Regions from separate parts of the Listeria rocourtiae subsp. hofi genome, predicted to be linked through region 1. Evidence: riboswitches for the same ligand, from Rfam matches in the RefSeq annotation. Region 1 holds a riboswitch; each other region holds the start of a gene.
The links. A riboswitch is a leader RNA that binds a small molecule or an ion and turns the genes downstream of it on or off. The one in region 1 is predicted to bind S-adenosylmethionine.
Positions count from the first base shown of each region.

Region 1 (3,642 bases):
GGATATGGATACTGGTGAGTTCAGTGACGTTTCTGAATTTACATTCCAAGGCGATTCACTCAAAGTTAATCCAGTCGATAACGCTGAAAAGCCAGCAATTGTTCAAACTGTCAAAAAAGCCCCAGTTAAACCTATTGCAGCACCTGCACCAGTGAAAGCAACAACATTAAAAGAACTACCGAAAACAGGAGACAATAGTTCTACTGGTTTGGTATTTGCAGGTTTCCTAGTTTCTGGGCTAGCTGTAGCACTTCTTAGAAAACGTGGATAATTGAATAAAAATTGGTGGGGAATTTACTTCCCTGCCTTTTCTTTTTATCCAACTCTTCACTTATTGTTTCAAAGTTTCATCTTTCTGATAACCTTAGTCCAAATAAAGAAGGCAAAAAATCCAGTCATTGGGATTTTTTTGCCTTTTAATAGTTACATCTATCTTATTTCAGTTTACCAACGAAGAAGAATGTTGCAATGCAGTTGATTCCTTGGACGATAAAAAATGTTCCAACAAGAATAACAATACCGATTGCTCCAACGATTGGATTGAATAGGGAGATGAATCCTAGAATAATTCCTAAAATACCTAGTGTTAACAACCAGCCCCACCCTTGTGCGCCTTCATTTTTAGCAGCAAATGCTCCGATTGTACGCATAATTCCGGCGAATAGAACCCACATACCGAAAACGAGAACGAGTGTGACCGTTCCTTCTAACTGGTCGGCTAATAGCAGGATTCCTAGTAATACGGATAAAATGCCTTCTGCTAATATCCAGCCTGATACTTTTTGTCCGCTACGGTTAGAGAAATATTGGATAATTTGGAACATTCCAAGAATTAACATCAATATTCCGATAAATAATGTGAATGATAGTAGAGAAATTCCTGGGTGAGCAACAAACCAGATTCCTAAACAAATCATTGCGATACCAGCAAGCAATACCAGTATACGTGTAAATGTTTTCATGATATGTAACACTTCCTTTTTTATGATTAGAACTTTTAGGCTCTGTTGCTTATATTACCCTACTTCTATTGATTAAAACACTAATTGTATTGAATAATATTTTATGAATTATGTTTTTAGTCACATTTGGATGATAAAATTAAAATGCAAGCGTAATTTTGATATTTTTTAGTAACTTTTGGAGCGTTACTTAGGAAGATGGCGCTTAAAAAATTCATAATTTGATTGAAGCTCTCTTATGTTAGAAAAATCTGTCTATTATCTTGACAACAGGGCCCAAATCAGTGTATGATAGAACCAATTTAATACGCTTCTTATCAAGAAAGGTGGAGGGACTGGCCCTGTGAAACCTTAGCAACCGGACGTTTGATCACGGTGCTAATTCCAGCAATTTTTGCGAAGATAAGCTGTTGATTGTAGAATCGTTGTTTATTCAACCTCTCCATCTTGACGCTTACTTAGCTCTTGATAGAGAGGTTTTTGTTTGGACTATTTTAAAGAGAGAACAGGTGATTGCATGGGAACGCTTAGACAAATGGAGCTTTTTAAGGAAATACCGTTGACGCTTGAAAATGGGGAGACGATTGGACCAATTGTGGTTGGCTTTGAGACATATGGAGAACTTTCTTTAGCGAAGGATAATTGCATTTTGCTAGAGCATGCTTTGACTGGGACGGCTCACGCGGCAAAACATTTTGGCGATGATGTTGCCGGTTGGTGGGATGATTTTATTGGTGCTGGAAAAACGATTGATCCGGTTGACTATTTTATTGTTTGTACGAATGTGTTTGGGGGCTGTAGTGGAACAACAGGGCCATCTTCTGTAAATCCGAAAACTGGCGCGGAATATCGATTGCATTTTCCAGGTTTTACGATTAAGGATATTATTAAGGTGCAAAAGGAATTATTGGATGCGCTCGGAGTTGTGCATGTCGTTTCGGTAATCGGTGGCTCGATGGGTGGGATGCAGGCAACGCAATGGGCGATTGATTATCCAACAATAACGGGCAGTGTGATAAATTTAGCCTCTCCCTTGGCAGCAAGTCCAGAGGCGATTGGATATAACTTGATTATGCGGATGGCGATTTTGAATGACCCTGATTTTAATGGTGGGGATTATGTTGGGCAACCTGAGGGGGGGCTAGCAACGGCACGGATGGTCGGAATGATGACGTATCGCACAAGTGAATTGTTTTCGAAACGATTTGAGCGATTTACAGTAGCTGATTCTTCCCCTGGCGCTTTTTCGAAAGAGCATTTCCAAGTGGAGTCTTATTTGCAATATCAAGGGGATTCTTTTGTAGAGCGTTTCGATGCGAATAGTTATTTGTATTTGACAAAAGCGATTGATTTGTTTGATGTGACGGTGAACGGCGTGGATGAAAAACCACTGTTTGCAGGTATTCAGATTCCGTATTTGCTAGTAGGTGTGACGAGCGATCAGTTGTTTCGAATTCATGATTTGCGCCGAGATTATGAACTGATGAAGGAATGGGATGTACCAGTGACGTATTATGAAGTGGATTCAGATTATGGACATGATGCTTTTTTGGTCGAAGTAGAGAAATTTCACCCGCTAATTAGTACTTTTTTGACGCAACATTCGATGATAGAATTGAAAAAATAAAACTGGGATAAAACTCATTATCATATAAAATAAGCGAGATATCATCAATCTTTTTTCGAGTAGGATGTGAATCTTGCTTGACAAAAAATCGAGCGAAAGCGTTTATATTCAGGGGATTTCCTAAAGAGCTAACCGTTCTCTTAATTCACGCTTAGATTAGGACTATACATGATGACTGAAAACGCTCGCAACAGAGCCACTAGATCGTTCTCCATTCCTGTCTATCTAAGCATCCTGAAAGAATGCCTACTCGCGATGCAAATAGGCATATTGTGGCTGTAGCGTATCACTTATTCGAACAGCCACAACAATGCGAGCTCTTTTCCAGACTCTTTTATACCAAATTTATTTTCGTATAACCGATATCCAAATCTCACATTCATAGTCATCTGCTCTATTATCTCCGAACCCGTAAACTTCCATCTGAGGTCCTGGTCCTTGTTCGTATTTACTATTTGGCAACCACTCCGTATAGATTTTTTGCCATGTTTGCTGAATTGCATCTGGTAATGAACCTATCGATTGAAACACAGCCCACTGTAGCCCTGGAACTTCCAATTTCCCTATACTACTAGGTAATTCTTCGGTGCTCTCCACTGCAATCCAATAATCCATTTCCTGTTTTAGCGCTTGCTCCTCAGATATGCTACAAATCCCCATATATTTCGTAATCTCTCCATTTCCAAGCTCCTTCAATCGTCCCATTATCCCCTCCGACCAAGATTCTTCCCAAAATTTAGGTATATCAATTAAGTTTTGTCCTTCTTTAAATGAAAAGACTTTTTTGATACCAACAACCTGAAACTCTTCGCGCTTAACAATTTTATAATCCATATCTCCATCCCTTTTCAAAATTTGACTTCTATTTACGTACCTCAAATATACCCTTTTTTCAAACAAAAATTCTTTCCAATACTTGTACCACAAAAAATGCACAAAAATAGAAAAAGAAGTGAGAGACTTTGTTCCTCACTAAAGCTATCATTAAAATATACCAAAATACAAGGAGGACTTTCTATTATTATGAAAAAGTACAGGCTTCTCTTTATTGCA
Region 1 is NZ_CAUYTL010000040.1:1,351-4,992, forward strand. It holds gene R8925_RS13795 (LPXTG cell wall anchor domain-containing protein) at 1-271, shown strand, start outside; gene R8925_RS13800 (HdeD family acid-resistance protein) at 435-962, opposite strand; SAM riboswitch class I at 1,274-1,371, shown strand; gene metX (homoserine O-acetyltransferase MetX) at 1,480-2,589, shown strand; gene R8925_RS13810 (GyrI-like domain-containing protein) at 2,935-3,423, opposite strand; gene R8925_RS13815 (leucine-rich repeat protein) at 3,613-3,642, shown strand, end outside.

Region 2 (3,642 bases), on a different contig from region 1:
CATATACACCAAGACCAATTTCCTTATCATATCCAACTCTCTCAAAAGTCTCAATAATTTCACCGTGACTACGTGAAGTCTCAATTGAAATTACATCTGCATCAAGTGCGCTAATCGTATCGATTATATCTTCAAACTCCGCATAACACATATGCGTATGAATTTGTGTATCATTCTTAACCGAAGTTGTCGTTAACTTGAATGAATATACCGCATCATCCAAGTACTTCTGCCATCTCGAACGTTTCAGTGGTAAACCTTCACGAAGCGCCGGTTCATCCACTTGAATTACACGAATACCAGCTTCCTCAAGTGCCTCCACCTCTTTACGTAGCGCCAAACCAACCTGATTCGCCACCACATAATCTGGCACATCATCACGCACAAACGACCAGTTGATAATCGTAACAGGCGCCGTCAACATTCCCTTCACAGGACGATCCGTCAATGATTGTGCATAAACACTTTCCTTCACCGTGATTGCCTCCGTAAACGCAACATCTCCATAAACCAATGGCGGACGCACCGCACGCGAACCATATGACTGCACCCAACCAAATTTTGTCGCTTGGAATCCATCTAGCTTCTGACCAAAATACTCCACCATATCCGTTCTTTCAAACTCACCGTGTACGAGCACATCCAAATCCAAATCCTCTTGAATCCGAATCCAGCGCTCCGTCTCCACCTCAATGAATTTCTCATACTCCGCATCCGTAATCACATTTTTTAACCAATCCGAGCGTTTCTTCCTGACCTCAGGCGACTGCGGGAAACTACCAATCGTCGTTGTCGGCAATAAGGGCAACTGTAACCACTCATGCTGCAACTTAATCCGCTGAGCAAAAGGTAATTCACGTTTAACATCTACATTCTCTAAATTGCGAATCGCTTCCTGAACCTCCGCATTATTTCGGTGATGCGATCCATTAATTGCTGATAATGCTTCTTTCGCCTCTGCAAATTCCGTCGCAACCGCATCCCCGTTCAGTGCCCCCGTAAGCGCTACTAACTCTACCAACTTCTCATCCGCAAATGACAAGCCTCCAAGTAGCACGTCATCTAAATCAGACTCACTCGCTTTTGTTACAGGTACGTGTAGCAATGAACTAGAAGGCTGTACAATCAAGCGATCTTTCGATACAACTTTTGCAATTCGCTCCAATAATGCTAACTTCGCATCCAAATCTGCGCGCCATACATTACGTCCATCAATCACCCCAGCTGCCAATGTTTTATCCTCAGGAAAACCAAATTTCTCAAGCGCTTCAATCGACTCCCCGTGATCATGAACAAAATCTACACCAATCGCATCCACAGGCAGTTTAACAACCTCTTCAAAATAATCAAGACTTTCAAAATAGGTTTGCAATTCAATCTTCAATTCAGGCGCAACATCCTTAAACGAAGCATAAACTTCCTCAAACAAAGCCAGCTCTTCCTTGTCAAAACTAGTGGCCAAGTAAGGCTCATCAATCTGCACCCATTTCGCACCAGCATCCTGCAACTCCTTCAAAATTTGACCATAAAGCGGAACTAACTGATTCAATAACCCTTTAAAATCAGCATTCCCTTTTGCCAATTTCAAATAAGTAATCGGTCCAACAATAACTGGTTTTCCATCGATACCAAGTTCTTTTTTCGCTTCCTCATAGTAAAACAATGCCCGATTCTCCGTCAACTGCGGCTTCGCATCCACAAGCTCAGGCACAATATAGTGATAATTCGTATTAAACCACTTCGTCATTTCCGAAGCCACGGCACCATCATTCCCACGCGCAACCTCGAAATATGTATCAAGATCCACTTTCCCAGCCTCATAGCCAAACCGTTTTGGCACAATTCCAAACGTGATACTCGTATCTAAAATGTGATCATAGAAAGAAAAATCTCCTACTGGAATCAAATCAATCCCCTTATCCTGTTGTTTTTTCAAAGATTGTAAACGCAATTCTTTAGTTTCAGAAAGTAATTGCTCTTCAGAAATCTTAGCATTCCAATAATTTTCAAGCGCCTTCTTCCACTCACGTTTCTCACCTAAACGCGGATACCCCAAATTTGAACTTTGAACTTTCGCCATTTCGCATCACCAATCCTTCATTATTTTTTTCATATAAAAAGCCCCTCCAGCAAAGACCAGAGAGGCTACGAATATCTAAAAATACAAATCCGTATTCACTCTCTTATCTTTCGAAACATGATGTTTCGCAGGATTTAGCACCTTTTCAAAAACTGAAAGGTTGCCGGGTTTCACAGGGCCAGTCCCTCTACCACTCACAATAAGAGTTATCATATGAAATTAATTACATCCAGTTCTGATGTATTGAATTTATATTACCATCCCATGAAATTCCTGTCAACTAAAAAATCACACTATTGTCGAACTTTTTCGAGCATTCCCAAAAAACAAGGCCAGAAAAGCCACAACCAATAGCCCAGTAATCACAAAATAAAACACATCGTTCCCGAATAAACCAATCATGATTCCTGTCGCAGAAGGGCCAATAATACTTCCCAAACTAAAGCTCATCCCTACTAAAATATTTCCAGCAGGTAACAGCTCAAGCGGCGTCAGATCCGTCATATAAGACAATCCAAGTGAATACATCGACCCAAGAAAAATCCCCATAACAAAAAACATCGCAATCAATAAAATACTATTAGAAACAAAAGCCGTCACAAAAAATAATGCAGCCCCCACTCCTACAAAAATCGGTAAAACCTTAGCCCTACCAATCCTATCACTCAAAATCCCAATTGGAACCTGAAATAAAATCGTCCCTACTGAAAAAGCAGAAATAATCGTCACGACCATGGCCTGTGGAATCCCATCACGAAGCCCAACAATAGGAAAAGTAGCATTAAGCGCAGTCTCCAATATCCCGTAAACAAAAGGCGGAAGCATTGCAATCCAAGCCAATTTAAACACACCCGAAAACCTCTTCAAACTACCAAAAAAAGAAATTTCACGTATAACCGCACTCTCTGCAACAAACTCATTCCTAAGAAACCATACAAGTCCCCAAGCAATCAGAACCAGAATGCCCGATATAAGAAATGGTAAATTCGCATTAATTGCCATCAAATTCACTAACTGCGGCCCGATTGCAAACCCCAGTGAAAAAAACAGCCCATAAATCGCCATATTCCTGCCACGCTTCGAAGGATGACTCATTGCCCCAATCCAAGTCTGAGAAGAAAAGTGCAACATATGATCTCCCACACCAATCAGCAAACGTAAAATAAACCAGAAATATAAATTAAACCAGAGTGGGAATATCAATAAAGCAACAGCTACAAGTCCACCTCCAACAACAATAATCGGCTTGTATCCAAAGCGATGTAAAGGCGCCTCAATAAACGGTGATACTAATAACACCCCAATGTATATACCAGTGGCATGAAATCCATTCAATCCCGAAGAAACACCTTTTCCTTCAAATATAATTGAAATCAACGGCAACAATAACCCCTGAGATAATCCAGATATAGCAACAACCACTGTTAAAATCCAAAACTTGAATCTATTACTCTTCATACCTATCCTCCAATGCATTTTTAGCAATAAAAAGAACAATGCCATAAATGACATTGTTCTTTATAATCAGCGATGACCCGTACGGGATTCGAACCCGTGTTACC
Region 2 is NZ_CAUYTL010000018.1:54,918-58,559, forward strand. It holds gene metE (5-methyltetrahydropteroyltriglutamate--homocysteine S-methyltransferase) at 1-2,080, opposite strand, end outside; SAM riboswitch class I at 2,181-2,286, opposite strand; gene R8925_RS09140 (MFS transporter) at 2,369-3,538, opposite strand; tRNA gene R8925_RS09145 (tRNA-Glu) at 3,612-3,642, opposite strand, start outside.
Region 2: it holds a riboswitch for S-adenosylmethionine, as region 1 does, so the genes downstream of both, metE (5-methyltetrahydropteroyltriglutamate--homocysteine S-methyltransferase) here and metX (homoserine O-acetyltransferase MetX) in region 1, are expected to answer to the same signal.

Region 3 (3,642 bases), on a different contig from region 1:
CACCACCACAAGCAGTAGCAACAATAGCCAACAATACCAACGTTAAAACTAAAATTAATTTCTTCATCCAAAAAACTCCCTTATTTTTATTTGTTTTATTTATTATATTCTTTAAAATCGTATTTTCTAGTCTTTTTTGACTAAGCAACCAAACGAGGCGGTGGCGAGAAAGGCTTAGATTCTAGGCAAATCCGAGCAACGAGCGGAATGTACGACCTGTACATGAGCACCGTAGCACAGGCTTTAACGGCGAAGATGAGCCTTTCTCGCCGTCGCCGGCACTAGCGGCGACGAATTTTGCGAGAAATGAAGTTCCCTAAAGACTGAACACTCTGGACAATAACGACCAAAATAATAACTGTAACAAGCATCGTAATGTTATCATAACGCTGATATCCATAGGTAATCGCCAAGTTCCCAATTCCGCCAGCTCCAACAACCCCCGCCATTGCAGTAGCGCCTACAAGTCCAATTGTCGCAGTAGTTAGTGTTAAAACTAGTGAGCTCAGTCCTTCTGGTAGCATAAAGCGCCAGATAATTTGCCAAGCATTTGCGCCCATTGCTTGAGCTGCCTCGATAATTCCCTGATCCACCTCTAAAAGCGAGTTTTCAACAAGTCTTGCAATATAAGGCCCAGCATAGAAAACAAGTGGGACAATCGCTGCTTTGACGCCAATGCTTGAATCAACGATAAAGCGGGTGACAGGAATCAATGCCACTAGTAGAATGATGAACGGGACAGAACGCAAAATATTAATAATCGGATTCAAAATATTAAAGATTAGCGTATTTTGCAAAATATGACCTTTTCGGGTGACAACGAGTAGAACCCCAAGTGGAATACCAATAAGGCAGGCAAACAAGAGCGACCAAGTAACCATATAGAGCGTTTCAATAAATGCTGTGCTTAATTGTTCAGACGTTACTTCCATTTGCTCCAACCTCCTCTAATTTGACATTTTGTGTTGTTGCATAGGCGAATGCTCTCGCTATTTCCTCAGCCTCACCCGTAACTTCTACAATCATATAACCAAAAGCGATTGATTGAATTTCAGAAATATTCCCACTTAAAACGCTGACATTGACGTCGAATTGTTTCGCAATATTAGAGAGTAGTGGATTTCCTGAGGATTCACCCACAAATGTAAATTTCCAAACAGTCGCATTATGGGTCTGAATCAGCTTCCAAGCGCTCGCCGGGATGTCGTCATTGATAACTGTTTTGACAAAGTTTTTTGCAGTTTGAGACTGCGGATTTGAGAAAATATCGAATACTTTGCCTTCTTCAATAACTTGACCACCTTCCATAACCGCTACTCGATTACAAATTTCACGAATCACCGACATTTCATGCGTGATAAGCAGGATTGTAATATTGTATTCTTTATTGATTTTTTGCAGCAGTTCAAGAATCGCGCCTGTTGTTTCCGGATCTAGCGCGCTTGTTGCCTCATCACATAATAATACATCTGGGTTTGTCGCGAGCGCTCGTGCAATTCCAATACGCTGCTTTTGTCCACCTGATAATTGATCGGGATAGTTTTTTGCTTTATCTGCTAAGCCAACAAAATGAAGCAACTCCAGTACCCTTTTTTCTCGTTCTTTTCGATTTGTATGAATCAGTGCTAGTGGTATCGCGATGTTATCGAAAACCGTTTTGGAATTTAATAAATTAAAATGCTGAAAAATCATGCCAATCTTTTTTCGCTCTGCTCGAAGTTCTTTAGGCTTCAATGTCGTTAAATCCGTTCTTGCTACAGTTACAGAGCCTTTTGTGGGGCGTTCAAGCAAATTCACAGTGCGAATCAACGTACTTTTCCCAGCACCACTGAAACCGACAACACCAAATATGTCGCCTTTTTCAATCGTCAAGCTAACACCTTCTAATGCGGTTACTTCTTTGCCTCCACTTTTGAAGGTTTTTGTTACATTTTTGAATTCAATCATCCTATTCACTCCCTTTGTTGCCTTAACACAAAAAAATCTCCCCTTAAGTGAATAAGAGGAGATCCTAGTCCAAACATCTATGTACCGAATAATTATACAGTCATATTAATGCAGTCTTCGTCGTCTCATCTTATCTACCAAGCAAAATGAAATGCTTGTTGGAATTGGCACAGTATCAAAAATGATCTGTTGCCGAGGTTTCGTAGGGCCAAATCCCTCCACCTCTCTGGATAAAATGTGTAAGTCGTTATTTATTTTTTATAACTATATCGTTTATTTCGGATACTGTCAACTACTTTTGGAAAAGTTATTTGTTTTTGTTGCGCAATTGTTCTAATTTCGACGCGATTCGCGCTTTATTTTCAGCGGTTGTTTTTACATCTAGCGTTATTTGCATTCCTTCGATGAGGACGGAACTACCTTCATGAATATTGTTAGGTAACTTCGTTTGCGGGATGGTCCAAATTTGCTGATCCGGCTCAAGAAGAAAAATGGCTTTCCCATCCTCGATACGGTCTAAAATTGCTTTTTTACGCATGGTTCACCTACTTTACGGTTGCTTTGCCTTGTTCTTTAATTTGACGAACAATGCCATCGCCTATTCCGTTTATTTTCTTCAGGTCATCAATTGTTCGGTACGGCCTTTCCGCAATAATCTTATCTGCTAATACAGGCCCAACACTCGGAAGGTATTGTAACTCTTCTGCGTTTGCTGTGTTAATATTAATTGTTTCAGGTACTGGAATTGATGTTCCTGGTTCTTCTGCTGTTTGTTTTCCATTATTGCTCCCTGGTTGTGGCGTGCCTGATTTTTCTGTTGCCACATGAATTTGCTTGCCATCCGTTTCAATTGTTACCGTTCCTTCAACATCAGTTCCATATGTCTTGATATCACGATCTTTAAGCCATTGGATGACTTCGCGATGTGGATGCCCATAGGAATTGCCCTTCTCAGCAGAATAAACCGCGACTTCCGGTTTGACCGCATCTAAAAAATAAGGTTGATTCGATGTAGACGAACCGTGGTGGCCTAAATCAAGAATCTGCGCGTCTAAATCAAGACCGCTATCCACCATTTCCCGCTCACGCGATTTCTCAGCATCACCAGTAAAAATAGCGGCAATATCTTTGTACGTTAAACGAATCGCAATAGAGTCATTGTTTGCGTTATCCGAAAGTTTATCCGGGCTCAAAACTTGAATTCCAAATGGGCCGAATGTGGCTTTTTCACCGCGCCTTGGTTCTTTATACTTAGCATCTGATGCTAGCGCAGCATCGATTACGCGCTCATAAATGGAACTATTAAAAACGAGGCCATCCATCCAAATTTCTTTTGGTTTATATTGTTTGATTACTTTATCCGCATTACCGATATGATCTGAGTGCGGGTGCGTCAATAACAACAAATCAATTTTGGTGATATTCGCCTTTTCAAGATACGTCAAAATACGATTATCGTCATGTCTCCCCGTATCAATCAAAACGGTTGTACCATCGTCCGCTTGAATAAGCGTGCTATCCCCTTGCCCGACATCAAAGAAGGTAAATTTCGCGCCTTCTAGTGTGTTTTCTGTAACGCTCGATGTTTGTGTGCCATTCGAGCATCCAGCAATAAATAGGACTAAAATAATGCTCCATTTTGCTAATTTTTTCAAAATCTCAACTCCCCAATTCACTACACTTTAGCATAGCAGA
Region 3 is NZ_CAUYTL010000001.1:235,672-239,313, forward strand. It holds gene R8925_RS01205 (MetQ/NlpA family ABC transporter substrate-binding protein) at 1-67, opposite strand, end outside; gene R8925_RS01210 (methionine ABC transporter permease) at 282-932, opposite strand; gene R8925_RS01215 (methionine ABC transporter ATP-binding protein) at 916-1,947, opposite strand; SAM riboswitch class I at 2,075-2,184, opposite strand; gene R8925_RS01220 (DUF3006 domain-containing protein) at 2,255-2,485, opposite strand; gene R8925_RS01225 (MBL fold metallo-hydrolase) at 2,493-3,605, opposite strand.
Region 3: it holds a riboswitch for S-adenosylmethionine, as region 1 does, so the genes downstream of both, R8925_RS01215 (methionine ABC transporter ATP-binding protein) here and metX (homoserine O-acetyltransferase MetX) in region 1, are expected to answer to the same signal.

Region 4 (3,642 bases), on a different contig from region 1:
CAACAACGTCTATCATATCATAAATTGGGTTTGTTTGAACAGCATCCAGCAAAAAAAGACCTAGAAAAATCATGTAACATGAACTTTCCAGACCTTTTATTGAAAATGAATAGCCGCCAAACTACAGCGGGCCGCACAATGCTCAGATCCTAGGCAAAAGCGAGTACCGAAGCGGAGCGTACGATTTGTACGTGAGCATCGGAACACAGCTTTTAACGACGGAGATGAGTATTGTGCGGCCCACTGTGCCTTTTTAGTTGTCTGTGTGTTTTAATACTGGACGATCGTGCAACGGTTGAATTTTACGGTTGTTGCCGTCGTAGTATTTGTTAAATTCTTCAATTTGTTCTTTGGAAACTTCTACCGGAGTTGACATGACGTACCATTCCACGTTTTCTGAAAGTGGTGGTGTTGTCAGTGATCCTAGGTAGTGATAGTATGATTTGTTTGTTGGTAGTAAAGCTGCTACATCAATCGGTTCGCTAACTGTTGTTTTTTCCCCTTTTTTAACATTGTTTAAAATGCTTTGGAATGCCGGATTTGCTTTTCCTTCTTTAAAGAAAACTCCAATAACTGCTAAACGACTATCTTGATGTTCATTTACAAAGTGAGCTTCGATTGGATAATGTTTACCATCAACTGTATGCTCACTTTCTGCGTGGAAATGAAATTGGTTCAATTCAAATTTACGACCGTTAATTGTTGCTTGCCCACCATCATCGACTTGGATGCTATGGCCATTATCTACTTCATCTGTTACTTTTTGATTATAATTTAATTCGATTGTACCTGCATCTTTCATTGGTTCTGTTTTTGCTGTTTCAATATTGATTGGGGATTGTGTATCTCCCGCTTCAAATTGCCACGCTTTTTGATCATGATAGTCTAGATGATCTTCATGTTTTGCTGCTGATTCTGTTTTTGCTGTTTTTTCTTCTTTTTTAGTATCGTTGCTCGCATCGCTATTACCACAACCTGCTACGAGGATAAGTGATGCCGCGATTGCTGAAGCTGCTAATAGTTTTGTTTTCATGTTGAAAACCCCTTTCATTAAGTAACTTAATTATTATATTATATAATGATTCATAAGTGTGTGTAGTTTTTGTGACAAAAATAGGCCTTTTTATACAAGAAAGCATCAAATATGTAAAAAACCTAGCTGGATTGGCTCCAAAGCTAGGCTTCTGTTTATGAATTTATATTTGCAGTTTCTAATAGAAATTCTTTCATATGTGGTGCTTTATCTATTTTTTCCCATGGTAAATCTAAATCCAATCTTCCAAAATGGCCGAATGCCGCTGTTTGACGATAAATCGGGCGACGTAAGTCAAGCATCTTGATGATTCCGGCTGGACGTAAATCAAAGAATTTATTTACAGCATCAATTAGATCTTGCTCACTGTATTGACTCGTTCCATATGTGTCTATAGAAATCGATACTGGATGAGCAACTCCGATAGCATAGGCCAACTGTACCTCTACCTTTTTAGCAAGACCAGCTGCAACGATATTTTTAGCAACGTAGCGGGCAGCATACGCTCCTGAACGGTCTACTTTTGTTGGGTCTTTACCTGAAAATGCACCTCCACCGTGACGAGCATAACCACCATATGTGTCTACAATGATTTTGCGACCTGTTAAACCTGCATCTCCTTGAGGTCCACCGATGACGAAGCGACCTGTTGGATTAATGAAGTACTTCGTTTCTGCATCGAGAAGTCGCGAATCAATGACTTCTTCAATGACTAGTTTATGCAAATCTGATGCAATTTGTTCCTGTGAAATATCTGGATGATGCTGTGTAGAAATAACTATCGTATCGATACGAATTGGTTGGTTATTATCATCATATTCCACGGTTACTTGTGTTTTAGCATCTGGGCGTAGGTAAGTGAGTATATTATTCTTCCGTAATTCCGCAATTTTACGTGAAAGTGCATGTGCTAGCGAGATTGGAAGTGGCATTAATTCCTCTGTCTCATCTGTTGCAAAGCCGAACATTAAGCCTTGGTCCCCCGCTCCAATAGCATCAATCGCTGCGTCTTCCGAACCATCGCGTGATTCTAAAGCGACATCAACACCTTGCGCGATATCTGGTGACTGCTCATCGATTGCCGTTAAAACAGCACATGTTTCTGCATCAAAACCATATTTTGCACGTGTGTACCCTATTTCCTTAATTGTATCACGCACAATTTTTGGAATGTCCACGTAAGTCGATGTTGTTATTTCTCCTGCTACAAGTACTAGCCCAGTCGTTACAGTCGTTTCACAAGCAACACGAGCATCAGCATCTTTCGTTAATATTGCATCCAAAATTGCATCTGATATTTGATCTGCAATTTTATCTGGATGTCCATCAGAAACAGATTCTGACGTAAATAAATGACGGTTTCTTGCCATTCTTTATTTCCTCCTTTTTCTTCTCCATCGCGAAGTGGTTTGCAAAAATGCGAACTTATCGTCTGTTTCCTTCTAGTCTCGTTCACGCTTTATATGACATGACTCATGCCATGTCAACAAAAAACCTTCTCCCTATTTGCCAATTGCACGCGGAATAGAGAGAAGGTTATTATTTACAATACCTTCGCTCTCATCGATCAGGAATTCACTTCCTGCCACAGGTTAGCACCTTACAATATTTGTAGGTTGCCGGGTTTCAAAGGGCCAGTCCCTCTACCGCTCTGGATAAGAGTTTAATTTAGTTTTCACGTTATTGTAACATATTTCAGCTTTATTGTCACGCACAAAAATTTTTCATGTTTGCTCCTGCTTCTTTTTTCGAATATCACATGTTCTATTGTCTGCAACAACACTATATCCAAAACGGCCTGCTGGTTTTAGAAATGGTAAATACATGATGAGTCCAATCAAGCCGGTTAGTGGAAAACGCAATAGCATCCTACGAATCGCAAAAAAACCTTTTTTCGCATCACCATTCGGGGTAATGAGATGAATTTCGCGCATTAGTTCCTCTTGCGTAAACCCAGTGTTCTCTGATTCTTGAAGCGGTTTCCATTCAATGACATGCATCCAATCCAGCTTTTCAAAGAGTCGTTTTGTCGCCTTACAGAATCGGCAGTTTTGATCGTATAGAACAATATCCTTCATCCTATTTCAGCTCCTTAGATTATGTTTCCTGTTTACCATTCTCCCTAAACTATGTTAAAATGAACTTTATACATTGGGATTTCCCACATTGTATGAATGCTTGGTTCACCAAAGGAGAAGAAACTATGATATTTTCAACGTTAACTTTGATTATTTTTGCGATTTTTATTATCGCTGTGTGCATTTTTGAATTTATTTTAAAATGGCGCTGGTTCAAGTACTTTTTAGCAACAATAGGCTTGATTGCAAGCGCAGTTATATTCTTTATTAGTTTTTACAGTGGCGGGGTTGCACAGGCTGAGATTGCGATTGCTATTTTTATCGCTACACTTGGAGAGTATATTTTCTCCTTGATTATTAGCATTGTCGCTTGGATTCGTCGGATGTCAAATAAAACAAATGCCTAAGTAACTATTAAAAAAGTTGAGCCTTGCACCGCTTAGGCTCAACTTTTTTGTCGTTTAATTACTGGAATTCAAGGATATTAGCTCGTATGTAATAATCGTCTTATTGTCCTCCCAAATTAGTTTT
Region 4 is NZ_CAUYTL010000018.1:37,284-40,925, forward strand. It holds gene R8925_RS09050 (carbonic anhydrase) at 254-1,033, opposite strand; gene metK (methionine adenosyltransferase) at 1,189-2,403, opposite strand; SAM riboswitch class I at 2,591-2,695, opposite strand; gene R8925_RS09060 (thiol-disulfide oxidoreductase DCC family protein) at 2,758-3,111, opposite strand; gene R8925_RS09065 (hypothetical protein) at 3,237-3,518, shown strand; gene R8925_RS09070 (DUF2584 domain-containing protein) at 3,573-3,642, opposite strand, start outside.
Region 4: it holds a riboswitch for S-adenosylmethionine, as region 1 does, so the genes downstream of both, metK (methionine adenosyltransferase) here and metX (homoserine O-acetyltransferase MetX) in region 1, are expected to answer to the same signal.